One region of the Streptomyces sp. NPDC088766 genome, then DNA from elsewhere that is predicted to be linked to it. Evidence: riboswitches for the same ligand, from Rfam matches in the RefSeq annotation. Region 1 holds a riboswitch; the other holds the start of a gene.
The links. A riboswitch is a leader RNA that binds a small molecule or an ion and turns the genes downstream of it on or off. The one in region 1 is predicted to bind cobalamin.
Positions count from the first base shown of each region.

Region 2: it holds a riboswitch for cobalamin, as region 1 does, so the genes downstream of both, ACIP5W_RS02605 (ribonucleoside-diphosphate reductase subunit alpha) here and ACIP5W_RS21380 (energy-coupling factor ABC transporter permease) in region 1, are expected to answer to the same signal.

Region 1 covers NZ_JBIVKQ010000015.1:33,812-41,201, forward strand. Annotated here, with positions in the region: gene ACIP5W_RS21375 (PP2C family protein-serine/threonine phosphatase) at 1-1,110, shown strand, start outside; cobalamin riboswitch at 1,357-1,542, shown strand; gene ACIP5W_RS21380 (energy-coupling factor ABC transporter permease) at 1,572-2,273, shown strand; gene ACIP5W_RS21385 (energy-coupling factor ABC transporter substrate-binding protein) at 2,270-2,683, shown strand; gene cbiQ (cobalt ECF transporter T component CbiQ) at 2,690-3,439, shown strand; gene ACIP5W_RS21395 (energy-coupling factor ABC transporter ATP-binding protein) at 3,436-4,266, shown strand; gene ACIP5W_RS21400 (ABC transporter ATP-binding protein) at 4,414-5,958, opposite strand; gene ACIP5W_RS21405 (ABC transporter permease) at 5,955-6,758, opposite strand; gene ACIP5W_RS21410 (ABC transporter permease) at 6,755-7,390, opposite strand, start outside.
Region 2 covers NZ_JBIVKQ010000001.1:583,412-590,801, reverse strand. Annotated here, with positions in the region: gene ACIP5W_RS02625 (extracellular solute-binding protein) at 1-28, opposite strand, end outside; gene ACIP5W_RS02620 (GntR family transcriptional regulator) at 450-1,214, shown strand; gene ACIP5W_RS02615 (DUF3311 domain-containing protein) at 1,338-1,604, shown strand; gene mctP (monocarboxylate uptake permease MctP) at 1,601-3,241, shown strand; cobalamin riboswitch at 3,424-3,567, shown strand; gene ACIP5W_RS02605 (ribonucleoside-diphosphate reductase subunit alpha) at 3,692-6,061, shown strand; gene ACIP5W_RS02600 (ribonucleotide-diphosphate reductase subunit beta) at 6,061-7,071, shown strand; gene ACIP5W_RS02595 (GlxA family transcriptional regulator) at 7,283-7,390, shown strand, end outside.

The DNA.
Region 1 (7,390 bases):
GAGGCCGTCCGCCGCGCGCTGGTCGAGCAGTACGCGGCCCTCTGCGTCGAGCTGCTCATGGCCGACTACGGCCTGACGTCGCTGCAGCCGGTGGCCGGACCTCAGGACCGGGAGCCCCTGTCGGTGTACGACAGCGCCGCGGGCCGGGCGTTCGGTGCGCAGGAGCCGTACGTCGAACCGGCCGGGAGCGGGCGGGTGCGGGCCCACCTGCCGGTCTCGGTGCGCGGTGACCGGCTCGGGGTGCTGTCGGTCACACTGCCCGAGGACGGCGGGGCGCCGGGCGAGCTGGGCGAGCTGGCGGAGGTCGCGCAGGTGCTCGGGCACGAGGTGGTCGTGGCCGAGCGGGCCACCGACCTGTACCTGCGGGCCCGGCGCAGGGAACGGCTCACCCTGGCCGCGGAGATGCAGTGGCAGCTCCTCCCGGCCCGCTCCGGCACCGGTCCCGGATACGCGCTCGGCGCCCAGCTGGAGCCCGCCTACGCCGTCCGCGGCGACAACTTCGACTGGTCCGCGACGGACGACCGCCTCACCCTGTACGTCAACAACGGCGCGGGCGACGGCACCGGCGACGGCACGGAGGCGTCGCTGCTGACGAGCCTGGCGGTCAACGCGCTGCGCAACGCGCGACGGGCCGGCCTCCCGATCGCCGATCAGGCGGCGCTGGCCGACCAGGCGGTGCACGCCCACTACCGGGGCCGCCGCCACCTGTCGGTGCTGATGCTGGAGGTCGAGGTCACCACGGGGCGGGCCCAGGTGGTGGACGCCGGCTCACCGCGGCTGCTGCGGCTGCGGGCGAGCACCGTCGAACCCGTCGACCTGGAAGCCCAGTTGCCGCTGGGCATGTTCGAGGAGACCGACTACGTGGCGCAGCCGTTCCAGGTGGAGCCCGGCGACCGGCTGGTGTTCGTCAGTGACGGCGTCCACGCGCTCGCCTCGCCCGGCGGAGTGACGTACGGGGACGCCGCCCTGGCCCGCGCGATCACCGCCACCAGGCTGCTGCCGGCGGCCGAGGTACCGCGTGCCGTGCTGCGCGAACTGGCGGGGCACCGCGGCGGGTCCGCGGCGGAGGACGACGCGCTCGTGGTGTGCCTGGACTGGCACGGCCGCTGAACTTCCGGATTCCCGGACCGGCACGGCTGCCGAGCGGCCGGTGTGCCGGAACCGACCCGGCCGACGACCGGCGGGTGCATCCCGACCGACCCTGCACCGACCAGCCCGGCCCAGACCGGCCGGTGCGCCCCGAACGGTACCGCCACCGACCGGTGTGGTCGGCGTGGCCGGTGTGCGCCGGGCCGGCATCCCGCGTCCGCCGTCCGTGCGCCCCCGTTCCCGCTTGTCACCGCCCCTGTCCTCGCACTACTGTCACCACGCCTTGGTGAACGGGAAATCCGGTGTGATGCCGGTGCGGCCCTCGCCACTGTGATCGGGAAGTCCGGCTCCGGCCCTCGCGGGCAGCCACTGGGTCCTCACGGACCCGGGAAGGCGGAGCACGGGCGGTGGTACCCGTCAGCCAGGAGACCGGCCAAGGCGCGTCAACCATCCACGAGGTGCTGGAGAGGGTCTGCTGAGCCATGCACATAGCCGAGGGTTTTCTGCCTCCGGTGCACGCGGTCGCCTGGAGCGTCGCGTCGGCGCCGTTCGTCGTCCACGGAGCCCGGTCACTCACCCGTGAAGTCAGGGAGCATCCCGAGAGCACACTGCTGCTCGGTGCCTCCGGCGCCTTCACGTTCGTCCTGTCCGCGCTCAAGCTCCCTTCGGTGACCGGGAGTTGCTCGCACCCCACCGGCACCGGCCTGGGCGCCGTCCTGTTCCGGCCGCCGATCATGGCCGTGCTGGGCACGATCACCCTGCTCTTCCAGGCCCTGCTGCTCGCGCACGGTGGCCTGACCACGCTCGGCGCCAACGTGTTCTCGATGGCGATCGTCGGACCGTGGGCCGGATACGGCGTGTACCGCCTGCTGCGGCACTACGGTGTGCCGCTGATGGTCACGGTGTTCGCCGGTGCCTTCGTCGCCGACCTGTCCACCTACTGCGTGACCAGCGTGCAGCTGGCGCTGGCGTTCCCCGACCCGAGCAGCGGGTTCCTGGGCGCGCTCGGCAAGTTCGGGTCCATCTTCGCCGTCACGCAGATCCCGCTGGCCGTGAGCGAGGGGCTCCTCACCGTCCTGGTGATGCGTCTCCTCGTGCAGTCCAGCAAGGGCGAACTGACCCGGCTGGGCGTGCTGGTGGCCGGGGGCCGGAAGCCGGACACGACCGGGGCGGTGGCCCGGTGAAGCGGAACACGAGGATCAACCTCCTGCTGCTGCTCGCCGTGCTCGCGCTCGCGGTGCTGCCGCTGGCCCTGGGTCTCGGCGACCACAAGGAGCAGCCGTTCACCGGCTCCGACAGCGAGGCGGAAACGGCGATCACCGAGCTGGAGCCGGACTACGAGCCGTGGTTCTCGCCCCTGTACGAGCCGCCGTCCGGGGAGATCGAGTCGGCGCTGTTCGCCGTCCAGGCGGCCCTGGGCGCGGGCGTCCTCGCCTACTACTTCGGGGTGCGCCGTGGCCGCCGCCAAGGCGAACTGCGGGCGCTGGCCCGACTGGAGGAGAAACAGGACGGGGCCGAGGCACGGGACGGGGCCGAGGCACGGGACGACGTGAGCGTGCCCGACGCCGGGAAGTCTCCGCGGGGACGGGTCTGATCGGACGTGCTGCCGATCGACGCGGCGGCGCACAGCAGTCGCTGGCGCCACCGCCATCCCGTGGACAAGGCCGTGCTGGGGCTCGGCCTCACCCTGCTCGCGATCTCCCTGCCGCCCTGGCCGGGCGCGGCCCTGGTGCTGGTGACGGCGCTCACCCTGCTGCTGGGTCCGGCGGGGGTGCCTCCCCGCCGGCTGTGGCGCGCCTACCGGGTCCCGCTGGGCTTCTGCGCGACGGGCGCGCTCACCCTCCTCTTCCAGGTGGGCGGGCCCGACGGGTTCGTGTCCCTGGCCGACGGTGGCCCGGTGCGGGCCGGGGAGCTGATGCTGCGCACCTCGGCCGCCTCGCTCGGCGTGCTGCTGTTCGCGTTCACCACGCCCATGTCGGACCTGCTGCCCCGCCTGGTGAGGGCAGGCGTGCCCGCACCGGTCGTCGACGTCGCCCTGGTGACGTACCGCATGAGCTTCCTGCTGCTGGACTCGATGCGCCGGATCCGGGAGGCGCAGGCGGCCCGGCTCGGGCACACCGGGCGGGCCGCCGAGTGGCGTTCGCTGGCCGGGCTCGGCGCCACCGCGTTCGTGCGGGCCTTCGACCGGGCGGCGCGGCTGCAGGCCGGGCTCGCCGGGCGCGGTTACGAGGGCACCCTGCGCGTCCTGGTGCCCGAGGCCCGCGTCTCCGCGCGCTTCACGGTGGCCGCGGCCGCCCTCCTGGCGGCTCTGGCCGCCCTCACCCTCGTCCTGGAAAGGCCCCTGTCATGAGCGAACTGGTCGCCCTGCGGGGTGTCTCCTTCGGGTACGAGGACGGCCCGACCGTGCTCGAGGACCTCGACTTCACGGTACGCGCGGGGCGGGCCCTCGCCCTGCTCGGCCGCAACGGCAGCGGGAAGACGACCCTGATGCGGCTGCTCAGCGGCGGACTGCGGCCGCGCACGGGTACGTTGGAGGTCGAGGGACGGCCGGTGGGGTACGACCGCAAGGGGCTGACCCGGCTGCGGACGACCGTGCAGCTGGTGGTGCAGGACCCCGACGACCAGCTGTTCGCCGCGTCCGTCGCCCAGGACGTGTCGTTCGGGCCGCTGAACCTGGGGCTGCCCGACGCCGAGGTGCGGGCCCGGGTGGACGAGGCGCTCGCCGCGCTGGACATCACCGCCCTGGCCGACCGGCCCACCCACCTGCTGTCCTACGGGCAGCGCAAGCGGACCGCGATCGCGGGCGCCGTCGCGATGCGGCCGCGCGTGCTGATCCTCGACGAGCCGACCGCCGGGCTCGATCCGGACGGCCAGGAACGGCTGCTCGCCACGCTGGACGGGCTGCGCGCGTCCGGTACGACGGTGGTGATGGCCACCCACGACGTCGATCTCGCCCTGCGCTGGGCCGACGACGCGGCCCTGCTCACCCCGTCCGGCGCGCACACCGGTCCGGCGGACACCTCGCTGGCCCGCACGGACCTGCTCCGCGAGGCGGGTCTGCGCCTGCCCTGGGGCATCGCGGTCGCCCGACTGCTCGCCGGTCAGGGCCTGTTGTCCGAAGGGAACGCCGGACCGCGCAGCCCGGAGGAACTGGCGGCGCTGCTGGCCGGGGGCTGAGCCCGCGGCGGGACGCCGGGTCCCGGTACCGCCGGGCAGGCGCCCCTCTTCGGTGCCGCCGGGTGTCGCCCGGTCTGTGGTACCGCCGGGTGTCACGGGCCGGCCGGCCCGCCCGGCCGGCATCCCGGCCCCTGACCCCCTGCCCCGTCACGGACGCGTTCGCGTCCACGGACGTGCCGCGGTCTCCGTCAGCGAGACGGTGAACGGATGCCGGGGTGCCGTCAGTATCCGCTGCGCCGGGCCCTGTTCGACCAGTTCTCCCGCCTCCAGTACGGCGATGCGGTGGGCGAGGCGCGCGGTGTCCAGGTCGTGCGTGACGAGGACCAGGGCGAGGTCGTCACCGTCGTGCACGAGGCCGGCCAGGAGGTCGAGGATGCCGCGCCGGGTGACCGGGTCGAGGCCGGAGGTGATCTCGTCGCAGACCAGGACCCGGGGCCGGGCGAGCAGGGCGCGGGCGAGGGCGGCCCGCTGGAGTTCGCCGCCGGAGAGGGCGCCGGGCGGGCGGTGGGCGAGGTCCGCCGGCAGGCCGAGGCGGGCCAGGGTCGCCGACGCCTCCGCGTGGGCGGTGTGTTCGTCGGTGCCGCGCAGCCGGACCGCCGTGCGGGCGACCTGCGTGAGGACGGGCCGGAACTCGTCGAACGCGGCGCGGGCGTCCTGGAACACGTACTGCACGGCGGCGAGCCGGTCCCGGTCGCGGCGCCGCAGGCTGTGCGGGAGCCGCGTCCCGTCGAGCAGGATCTCGCCGGTGTGGTCGCGGTGCAGTCCGGCCAGGCAGCGGGCGAGCGTGGTCTTGCCGCTGCCCGACCGGCCGACGACGGCCAGGCACTCGCCGGCGCCCAGCGTGAGCCGTGGGACGCGCAGCACCGTGGTGGCGCCGTGGACGGCGGTCAGGCCGCGGACCGTCAGGACGGGCCGGGCGGCCTCGGCGCCGGTGTCCCGCGGTGGTTCCGCCCGGTTCTCGTCGAGGAGCCGGCGGGTCCACTCGTGCCGGGGCGCGAGCCACAGCCGTTCGGCCGGGCCCGACTCCACGACCCGGCCCGCCCGCATCACCAGGACCTCGTCGGCGAGGGCGCGCACCACGTCCAGGTCGTGGCTGAGCAGCACGACCGCGATGCCCCGGGCCGCGACCGCCGCCAGTTGCGCGACGATCCGTTCCTTGGTCAACGCGTCCTGGCCGGTGGTGGGTTCGTCGGCGACGACGACGCGGGCGCCGAGCAGGAGGGCCTGGGCGAGCACGACCCGTTGCTGCTGGCCGCCGGAGAGCTGGTGCGGATGGCGTCGCAACAGCTGTTCACCGTCGGGGAGTTGGGCGTCGTCCAGAGCGCGCAGGACCAGCTCGCGGGCTGCCGTGCGGCGTTCGGCGCGCGGCAGGTGACGGACCCGGGAGCGGGCGATGTCGTGCAGGAGGGCGCTGATGCGGCGGGCCGGGTTGAGGACGGCCGCGGGGTGCTGGGGCACGTATCCGACGGGTCCGTCTCCGAAGCGGAGCACCTCGCCCGTGACGCGGGCGCCGGGCGGGTACTCCCCCAGCAGCGCGAGGCCGGTGGTGGTCTTGCCGCTGCCGGAGGCCCCGACCAGCGCGGTCACCCGGCCGGGCGGCACCCGCAGGCTGACGCCGTCGACGACGGCCCGTCCGTCGATCTCGACGCGCAGCTCGCGGATCTCCGCCGCGGCGGCGCTGTCGTGGCTCACGGACGTCGTCCCTTCCGTCGCGGGGTCTTCTCCAGGGCGGCGTCGAAGAGCAGGTTCGTGCCCGTCGTCAGCGCCACGATCAGCAGGGCGGGCACCACGACAGCCCAGGGCTGCACGAACAGTCCGGTGCGGTTGCGGTCGACCATGACCGCCCAGTCGGCGGCGTCCGGTGCGACGCCCACGCCGAGGAAGGCGGCCGTGGACACCAGATACAGCACACCGGTCAGCCGGATCCCGGCGTCGGCGGCGAGGGTGCGCAGGACGGCCCGGCCGACGTAGCCCACGGCGATGCGCCACCGGGTCTCGCCCTGCATGCGCAGCGCCTCGACCGCCGGACGGGCGGCGGCCTCGCCCGCCGCCGCCCGCACGATCCGGGCCGCGTCGGGCACGTTCACCACCGCGACGAGCAGCGCGAGCCCGGCCGCGCCCGGCGGGAACACGGACGCCACGAGCAGGATCAGCAGCAGGGACGGTACGGCGAGCAGCACGTCCAGCGGCCGCATCAGCAGTTCCTCCAGGCGCCGCACGTGGGTGAGCGCGGCGGCCAGTCCGACGGGCAGGGCGACCAGGTAGGCCAGGGCGGTCGCGGCGAGCGCGCTGAGGACGACCGTACGGCCGCCGTGCAGGACCTGCCGCCACACGTCGCGGCCGACGAAGTCGGTGCCCAGCGGGTGTCCTTCGCCCAGGGCGAAGGACAGGGAGCGGGGGCCCGGCTCGCCGGCGAGGGCGGGGCCCAGCAGGGCGAGGCCGAGCGGGACGGCGACGACGGCGAGGCCGAGGACGAAGCGGCCGCGGGTCACGCCGCCACCTCCCCGCGGGGCGTCAGCCGGTGGGCCACCAGGTCCGCGCCCAGGTTGAGCAGGACGGTCAGCACCCCGAAGACCACGGCCAGCCCCTGCACCACCGGTACGTCCCGTTCGGCGACGGCGTTGAGCAGGACCGTGCCGAGGCCCGGTACGACGAACAGCGCCTCGACGACGATGACCCCGCACAGCAGCCAGTCGGCGGTACGGGCCAGTTGCTGCACGGCCGGGGCGAGGGCGTTGGGCAGGGCGTGGCCGTAGCGGACCCGGGCGCCGGGGACGCCGCAGCGGCGGGCGTGGGCGGCATACGGCGCGGCGAGGGCGTCGACCATGCCGGCGCGGACCAGGCGGGACAGGGAGCAGACCGGCCGGGCGAGCAGGACGAGCACCGGCAGGACCAGGGCGGCCGGGTGGGCGAGCAGGTCGGTGCCGTAGCCGACGGCGGTCGGTGGCAGCCAGGCCAGTTCCAGCGCGACGACCGTCACCAGCAGGATCCCGAGGGCGAACTCGGGGACCGCGTACACCGCGAGGGTGACGGAGCTGACCAGCCGGTCCACGAACCGGCCCTCGTGGCGGGCGGCGAGCACGCCCAGGCCGAGGCCGAGCGGGACGAGCAGGGCCAGGGTGAG
Region 2 (7,390 bases), on a different contig from region 1:
CGATCGCGGCTATCAGCTTGCGCTTCACGCCAACCCTCCTCAGGGATGCCACAAACCCCCCTGCCTCCCCGCCGCGGTCGAGCGTCAACGCGTACCGTCCGTGGGGCCAGGACCTGGACCAATGGTGTAGACCAGTACCGGGAGCTTGGCTCAGACCAATAGGGCTGTCAAGGGTGTTCGACCGGGGCCGAGTCGTCCGTTACGGGACCGCGATATGCAGGGACTTTTCAATTCGGGGGCGACTGATCGGCCCCCTCAGGTGGAACGAACCAGCCACGCGCGAGGGCGTGCTGGACTAGACCAACGGAGGTCCCAGAGGTATACAGAGGAGATCACGGAGCGCGCGAGGTCACCGCACTGGATACCCCGCCCACGAACCCGTGCCACGATGTGAGCCATGGCCGACGCAACGTCGGCCGGTTCGGCACCCGGAGCCGGGAAGGCAGGCCATGAGCACCGACGTCAGCAGTGCGGAGAACGAGGGTGGGGCGACCGTCCGTACCGCGCGCGTGCCCAAGTACTACCGCCTGAAGAAGCACCTCCTCGACATGACCGAGACGCAGTCGCCCGGCACGCCGGTGCCGCCCGAGCGCACGCTGGCGGCCGAGTTCGACACCTCGCGCACCACCGTGCGCCAGGCGCTCCAGGAGCTGGTCGTCGAGGGCAGGCTGGAGCGCATCCAGGGCAAGGGCACCTTCGTCGCCAAGCCGAAGGTCTCCCAGGCGCTCCAACTCACGTCGTACACCGAGGACATGCGCGCCCAGGGCCTCGAACCCACCTCGCAGCTGCTGGAGATCGGCTACATCACGGCCGACGACCGCCTCGCCGAGCTGCTCGACATCACCGCGGGCGGCCGCGTGCTGCGCATCGAACGGCTGCGCATGGCCAACGGCGAGCCGATGGCCATCGAGACCACCCACCTGTCGGCCAAGCGCTTCCCGGCCCTGCGCAGGTCGCTGGTGAGGTACACGTCCCTCTACACCGCGCTCGCCGAGGTCTACGACGTCCACCTGGCCGAGGCCGAGGAGACCATCGAGACCTCCCTGGCCACCCCGCGCGAGGCGGGCCTGCTCGGCACGGACGTCGGCCTGCCGATGCTGATGCTGTCCCGCCACTCCGTGGACAAGGAGGGCCGGCCGGTGGAGTGGGTGCGGTCGGTGTACCGGGGGGACCGGTACAAGTTCGTCGCACGGCTCAAGCGGCCTGTGGACTAGCTCTGTTGAGGCACTTCGCGGAGCGGCGGGACCGATATCCGGACGAGGTCTTCCGCTTCCCTTTATCCGTCCCCTACATTTCGTGCGCGTCGCACGTGATCTGCTAGGGGACGGAGCCGCCCGATGTCAGAAGCCCCAGAAGTGACCACAGGGCCGGTGGTGACGCCGTTGCGCGTCGTCATCGGCCTGTGCCTGTTCGCGCCCTTCGTGGCGATGCTGTGGGTCGGTTCGTACGCGAAGACCGACCCCGCGTTCATCGGCATCCCCTTCTTCTACTGGTACCAGATGCTGTGGGTGCTGCTGTCCACCGCGCTCACCGTGACCGCCTACAAGCTGTGGCAGCTCGACCAGCGCGGCCGCAGGAACCGGGACGGGGGTGCGGCGAAGTGAAGGACGGCGTGAACGGCGTCGCACTCGCCGTCTTCATCTTCTTCTTCCTGGCCGTCACGGTCATGGGCTTCCTGGCCGCGCGCTGGCGCAGGGCGGCCGACGAGCACAGCCTCGACGAATGGGGCCTGGGCGGCCGGTCGTTCGGCACCTGGGTCACCTGGTTCCTGCTCGGCGGCGACCTGTACACGGCCTACACGTTCGTGGCGGTCCCGGCGGCGATCTACGCGGCCGGCGCGGCGGGCTTCTTCGCGGTGCCGTACACGATCCTCGTCTACCCGCTGATCTTCACGTTCCTGCCGCGTCTGTGGTCGGTGTCGCACCGGCACGGGTACGTGACGACCTCGGACTTCGTGCGCGGCCGGTTCGGCTCCAAGGGGCTGTCCCTGGCCGTGGCCGTCACCGGCATCCTGGCCACCATGCCCTACATCGCGCTCCAGCTCGTCGGCATCCAGGCCGTGCTGGACGTGATGGGCGTCGGCGGCGGCGAGAACACCAACTGGTTCGTCAAGGACCTGCCGCTGCTGATCGCCTTCGGCGTGCTCGCGGCGTACACCTACTCGTCGGGGCTGCGGGCGCCCGCGCTGATCGCGTTCGTGAAGGACACGCTGATCTACATCGTCATCGCGGTGGCGATCATCTACATCCCCATCAAGCTCGGCGGGTTCGACGACGTCTTCGCCAAGGCGGGCGACGCCTTCGCGCAGACCAACCCGGCGACGGGCAAGCCGCGCGGCGCGCTCGCCCCGGCCGAGGCGGGCCAGTGGACGTACGCCACGCTGGCGCTGGGCTCCGCGCTGGCACTGTTCATGTACCCGCACTCGATCACCGCGACGCTGTCCTCGCGCAGCCGTGAGGTGATCCGCCGCAACACCACGATCCTGCCGCTGTACTCCCTCATGCTCGGTCTGCTCGCCCTGCTGGGCTTCATGGCGATCGCCGCCGGAGTGAAGGTCACCAACGGCCAGTTGGCGATCCCGCAGCTCTTCGAGGACATGTTCCCGGCGTGGTTCGCGGGCGTGGCCTTCGCGGCGATCGGCATCGGCGCGCTGGTGCCGGCGGCCATCATGTCCATCGCGGCCGCGAACCTCTTCACCCGCAACATCTACAAGGACTTCATCAAGCCGGACGCCACTCCCAAGGAGGAGACCCGTGTCTCCAAGCTGGTCTCGCTGCTGGTGAAGGTGGGCGCGCTGGTCTTCGTCCTCACCATGGACAAGACGGTCGCCATCAACTTCCAGCTGCTGGGCGGCATCTGGATCCTGCAGACCTTCCCGGCCCTGGTGGGCGGCCTGTTCACCCGCTGGTTCCACCGCTGGGCCCTGCTGGCCGGCTGGGCCGTCGGCATGGTCTACGGCACGTTCGCGGCGTACGGCGTCGCCTCCCCGACGCAGGCGCACTTCGGCGGCTCGTCGAAGGAGATCCCCGGCATCGGCGAGATCGGCTACATCGGTCTGACGGCGTTCGTGCTGAACGTGGTGGTGACGGTGGTGCTGACCTTCGTCCTGAAGGCGCTCAAGGCCCCGGAGGGCGTCGACGAGACCTCCCCGTCGGACTACACGGCGGACGCCGGCGACCCGGGCGTCCAGGTGGAACTGCCGCCGGCGACGGCGGAAGCGGGGGCGAGAGCGGGGCACTAGCCGCGGGGCATCCCCGCCCACCACACCCGTCCACATCCCGCAGCGGGCCGCCGAGGGCCAGTCGTCCCGGTGGCCCGCTGCCGTACGCGCCCGTACCGCGGGGACTGGGCTCCGGCTCCTCGGACTTGACGCTGCGAAGCCGGTCCGACACAACATCTGGGGGTCGCACGGCAGCCCGGCACAAGATGTATGCTCATGCTCGCTGTCGCCGCAGGGGAATCCGGTGCGAATCCGGAACTGTCCCGCAACGGTGTACTTGCGTGCGCGCATACCCATATGCGCACGCATGGTCAGTCCGAGCACCTGCCGGCAGCGCACCCGGTCCGTCCGGCTCGGGTGCCCTGACGTCCGGGCCTCGCGGAATGGGCCGGTGGACGCGACGCGCCCCCGCGCTCGTGTGCTGCCCCCCCTGCCCTGCGCAAGGCCCCGCCGAGCGAGGGAGAGCCCCACGTGACCATCGCGCCAGCCGAACCGGCTTCAGCGGCCCCGGAGACCGACGGTCCCGGAACCGCACTGCTGCGGACCCTGACCGAGCTGACCGCCGACCTCCCCGACGCCGACCCCGGCCGGGTCGCAGCCGCCGCCCTGCGGGGCCGGTCCGCGCGGGCGGACGAGGCGGAACTGCGCGAGCTGGCCACGGAGGCGGCCGCCGGTCTGATCTCCGAGGACCCCGTCTACTCCCGGCTGGCCGCCCGGCTGCTGACGATCGGCATCCGCGCCGAGGCCGCCTCCCAGGGCGTCACCTCCTTCACCGCATCCGTCGCCGTCGGCCACCGCGAGGGGCTGATCGCCGACCGCACCGCCGAGTTCGTGCGACTGCACGCCGCCCGGCTCGACGCGCTGGTCGACACGGACGCCGACGACCGCTTCGGCTACTTCGGCCTGCGCACCCTGCACAGCCGCTACCTGCTGCGCCACCCGCTGACCCGCAAGGTGGTCGAGACGCCCCAGCACTTCCTGCTGCGGGTGGCGAGCGGCCTCGCCGAGGACGACACGGCGAGGTCCGTCGACGAGGTCGCCGCGCTCTACGGGCTGATGAGCCGCCTGGACTACCTCCCCTCCTCCCCCACCCTGTTCAACTCCGGCACCCGGCACCCGCAGATGTCGTCCTGCTACCTCCTCGACTCCCCCCTGGACGAGCTGGACTCCATCTACGACCGCTACCACCAGGTCGCCCGGCTCTCCAAGCACGCCGGCGGCATCGGGCTGTCGTACAGCCGCATCCGCTCGCGCGGGTCCCTCATCCGCGGCACCAACGGGCACTCCAACGGCATCGTGCCGTTCCTGAAGACCCTGGACGCCTCGGTAGCCGCCGTGAACCAGGGCGGCCGGCGCAAGGGCGCGGCCGCGGTCTACCTGGAGACCTGGCACTCCGACATCGAGGAGTTCCTGGAGCTGCGCGACAACACCGGTGAGGACGCGCGCCGTACGCACAACCTCAACCTGGCGCACTGGGTGCCGGACGAGTTCATGCGGCGGGTCGACGCCGACGGGCAGTGGTCGCTGTTCTCCCCTGCCGACGTGCCCGAGCTGGTCGACCTGTGGGGCGACGAGTTCGACGCGGCCTACCGCGCGGCCGAGGCCGCGGGCCTCGCGAGGAAGACCATCGCGGCCCGCGACCTGTACGGCCGCATGATGCGCACCCTCGCGCAGACCGGCAACGGCTGGATGACCTTCAAGGACGCGGCCAACCGCACCGCCAACCAGACCGCCGAACCGGGCCACGTGGTCCACTCCTCGAACCTGTGCACGGAGATCCTGGAGGTCACCGACGACGGCGAGACGGCCGTCTGCAACCTGGGTTCGGTGAACCTCGGCGCGTTCGTCGTCACGGACCCCGGGGCCACCGAGGTCATCGACTGGGAGCGGCTGGACGAGACCGTCCGCACCGCCGTCACCTTCCTCGACCGGGTCGTCGACATCAACTTCTACCCGACCGAGCAGGCGGGCCGCTCCAACGCCCGCTGGCGCCCGGTCGGGCTGGGCGCGATGGGCCTGCAGGACGTCTTCTTCAAGCTGCGGCTGCCCTTCGACTCGCCCGGGGCCAGGGCCCTGTCCACCCGGATCGCCGAGCGGATCATGCTCGCCGCGTACGAGGCCTCCGCCGACCTCGCCGAGCGCAACGGCCCGCTGCCCGCCTGGGAGAAGACCCGCACCGCCCGGGGCGTGCTGCACCCCGACCACTACGGCGTCGAGTTCACCTGGCCGGAGCGCTGGGCGGCCCTGCGCGAGCGCGTCGCGGCGACCGGCATGCGCAACTCGCTGCTCCTGGCCATCGCGCCGACCGCCACCATCGCGTCCATCGCCGGTGTGTACGAGTGCATCGAGCCGCAGGTCTCCAACCTGTTCAAGCGCGAGACGCTGTCCGGCGAGTTCCTCCAGGTCAACTCCTACCTGGTGCGGGAACTCAAGGAGCTGGGCGTCTGGGACGCCCGCACCCGCGAGGCCCTGCGCGAGGCCAACGGCTCGGTGCAGTCCTTCACCTGGATCCCCGAGGACGTACGGGCGCTGTACCGCACGGCGTGGGAGATCCCGCAGCGCGGCCTGATCGACATGGCCGCCGCCCGCACCCCGTACCTGGACCAGGCGCAGTCCCTGAACCTGTTCCTGGAGACGCCGACGATCGGCAAGCTCTCCTCGATGTACGCGTACGCCTGGAAGTCGGGCCTGAAGACGACGTACTACCTGCGCTCCCGCCCGGCGACCCGCATCGCCCGCGCGGCACGGGCGCAGGCCCCGATCCCGGTGCAGCAGCCGGCCCCCGAAGAGGCCGTCGCCTGCTCCCTCGAAAACCCCGAGTCCTGCGAGGCCTGCCAGTAATGCCTGAGAACAAGAACCTGCTCGACCCGGGCTTCGAGCTGACCCTGCGCCCGATGCGCTACCCCGACTTCTACGAGCGCTACCGGGACGCCATCAAGAACACCTGGACCGTCGAGGAGGTCGACCTCCACTCGGACGTCACCGACCTGGCGAAGCTGACGCCCGCCGAGCAGCACCTGATCGGGCGGCTGGTCGCGTTCTTCGCGACGGGCGACTCGATCGTGGCGAACAACCTGGTGCTGACGCTGTACAAGCACATCAACTCCCCCGAGGCGCGGCTCTACCTGAGCCGGCAGCTGTTCGAGGAGGCCGTGCACGTCCAGTTCTACCTGACCCTGCTGGACACCTACCTTCCCGACCCGGAGGACCGCGCCGCCGCCTTCGACGCGGTCGAGAACATCCCGTCCATCCGGGAGAAGGCCGAGTTCTGCTTCCGCTGGATGGACTCGGTGGAGAAGCTGGACCGGCTGGAGTCGGTGTCCGACCGCCGCCGCTTCCTGCTCAACCTGATCTGCTTCGCCGCCTGCATCGAGGGCCTGTTCTTCTACGGGGCCTTCGCCTACGTCTACTGGTTCCGCAGCCGGGGTCTGCTGCACGGCCTCGCCACCGGCACCAACTGGGTCTTCCGTGACGAGACCATGCACATGTCCTTCGCGTTCGAGGTCGTCGACACCGTCCGCAAGGAGGAGCCGGAGCTGTTCGACGACAGGCTCCGGGAGCAGGTCACCGACATGCTGCGGGAGGCCGTCGAGGCCGAGCTGCAGTTCGCCCGCGACCTGTGCGGGGACGGCCTGCCGGGCATGAACACCGACTCGATGCGCCAGTACCTCGAGTGCGTCGCCGACCAGCGGCTCAGCCGCCTCGGCTTCGCCCCGGTGTACGGCTCGGAGAACCCGTTCTCCTTCATGGAGTTGCAGGGTGTTCAGGAGCTGACCAACTTCTTCGAGCGCCGTCCGTCGGCGTACCAGGTCGCGGTGGAGGGCACCGTGGACCTGGACGAGGACTTCTGAGTCCGCGGTCCGCGCAGTCGGCGGTCGATCCGGCGCTCGTGGGCCAGTCCCGCGAGCGCCGGACCCGTGAGGAGGAGGAAGACGGCCAGGACCGTGAGGATGTCGGTGAGTGCGTTCATGAGGTAAGCATCGTGCGAGCACGACACTCCTGACAGTGGCAGGACTGCCGTACACCTTTGAATTCCTGCCACCTCGGGCGCACACTGGCCGCATGCTGAAGAACGTGGCCGCAATTCTCCTCGACGGTGTGCACCCCTTCGAACTGGGTGTCGTCTGCGAGGTGTTCGGCATCGACCGCAGTGACGAGGGGCTGCCGGTC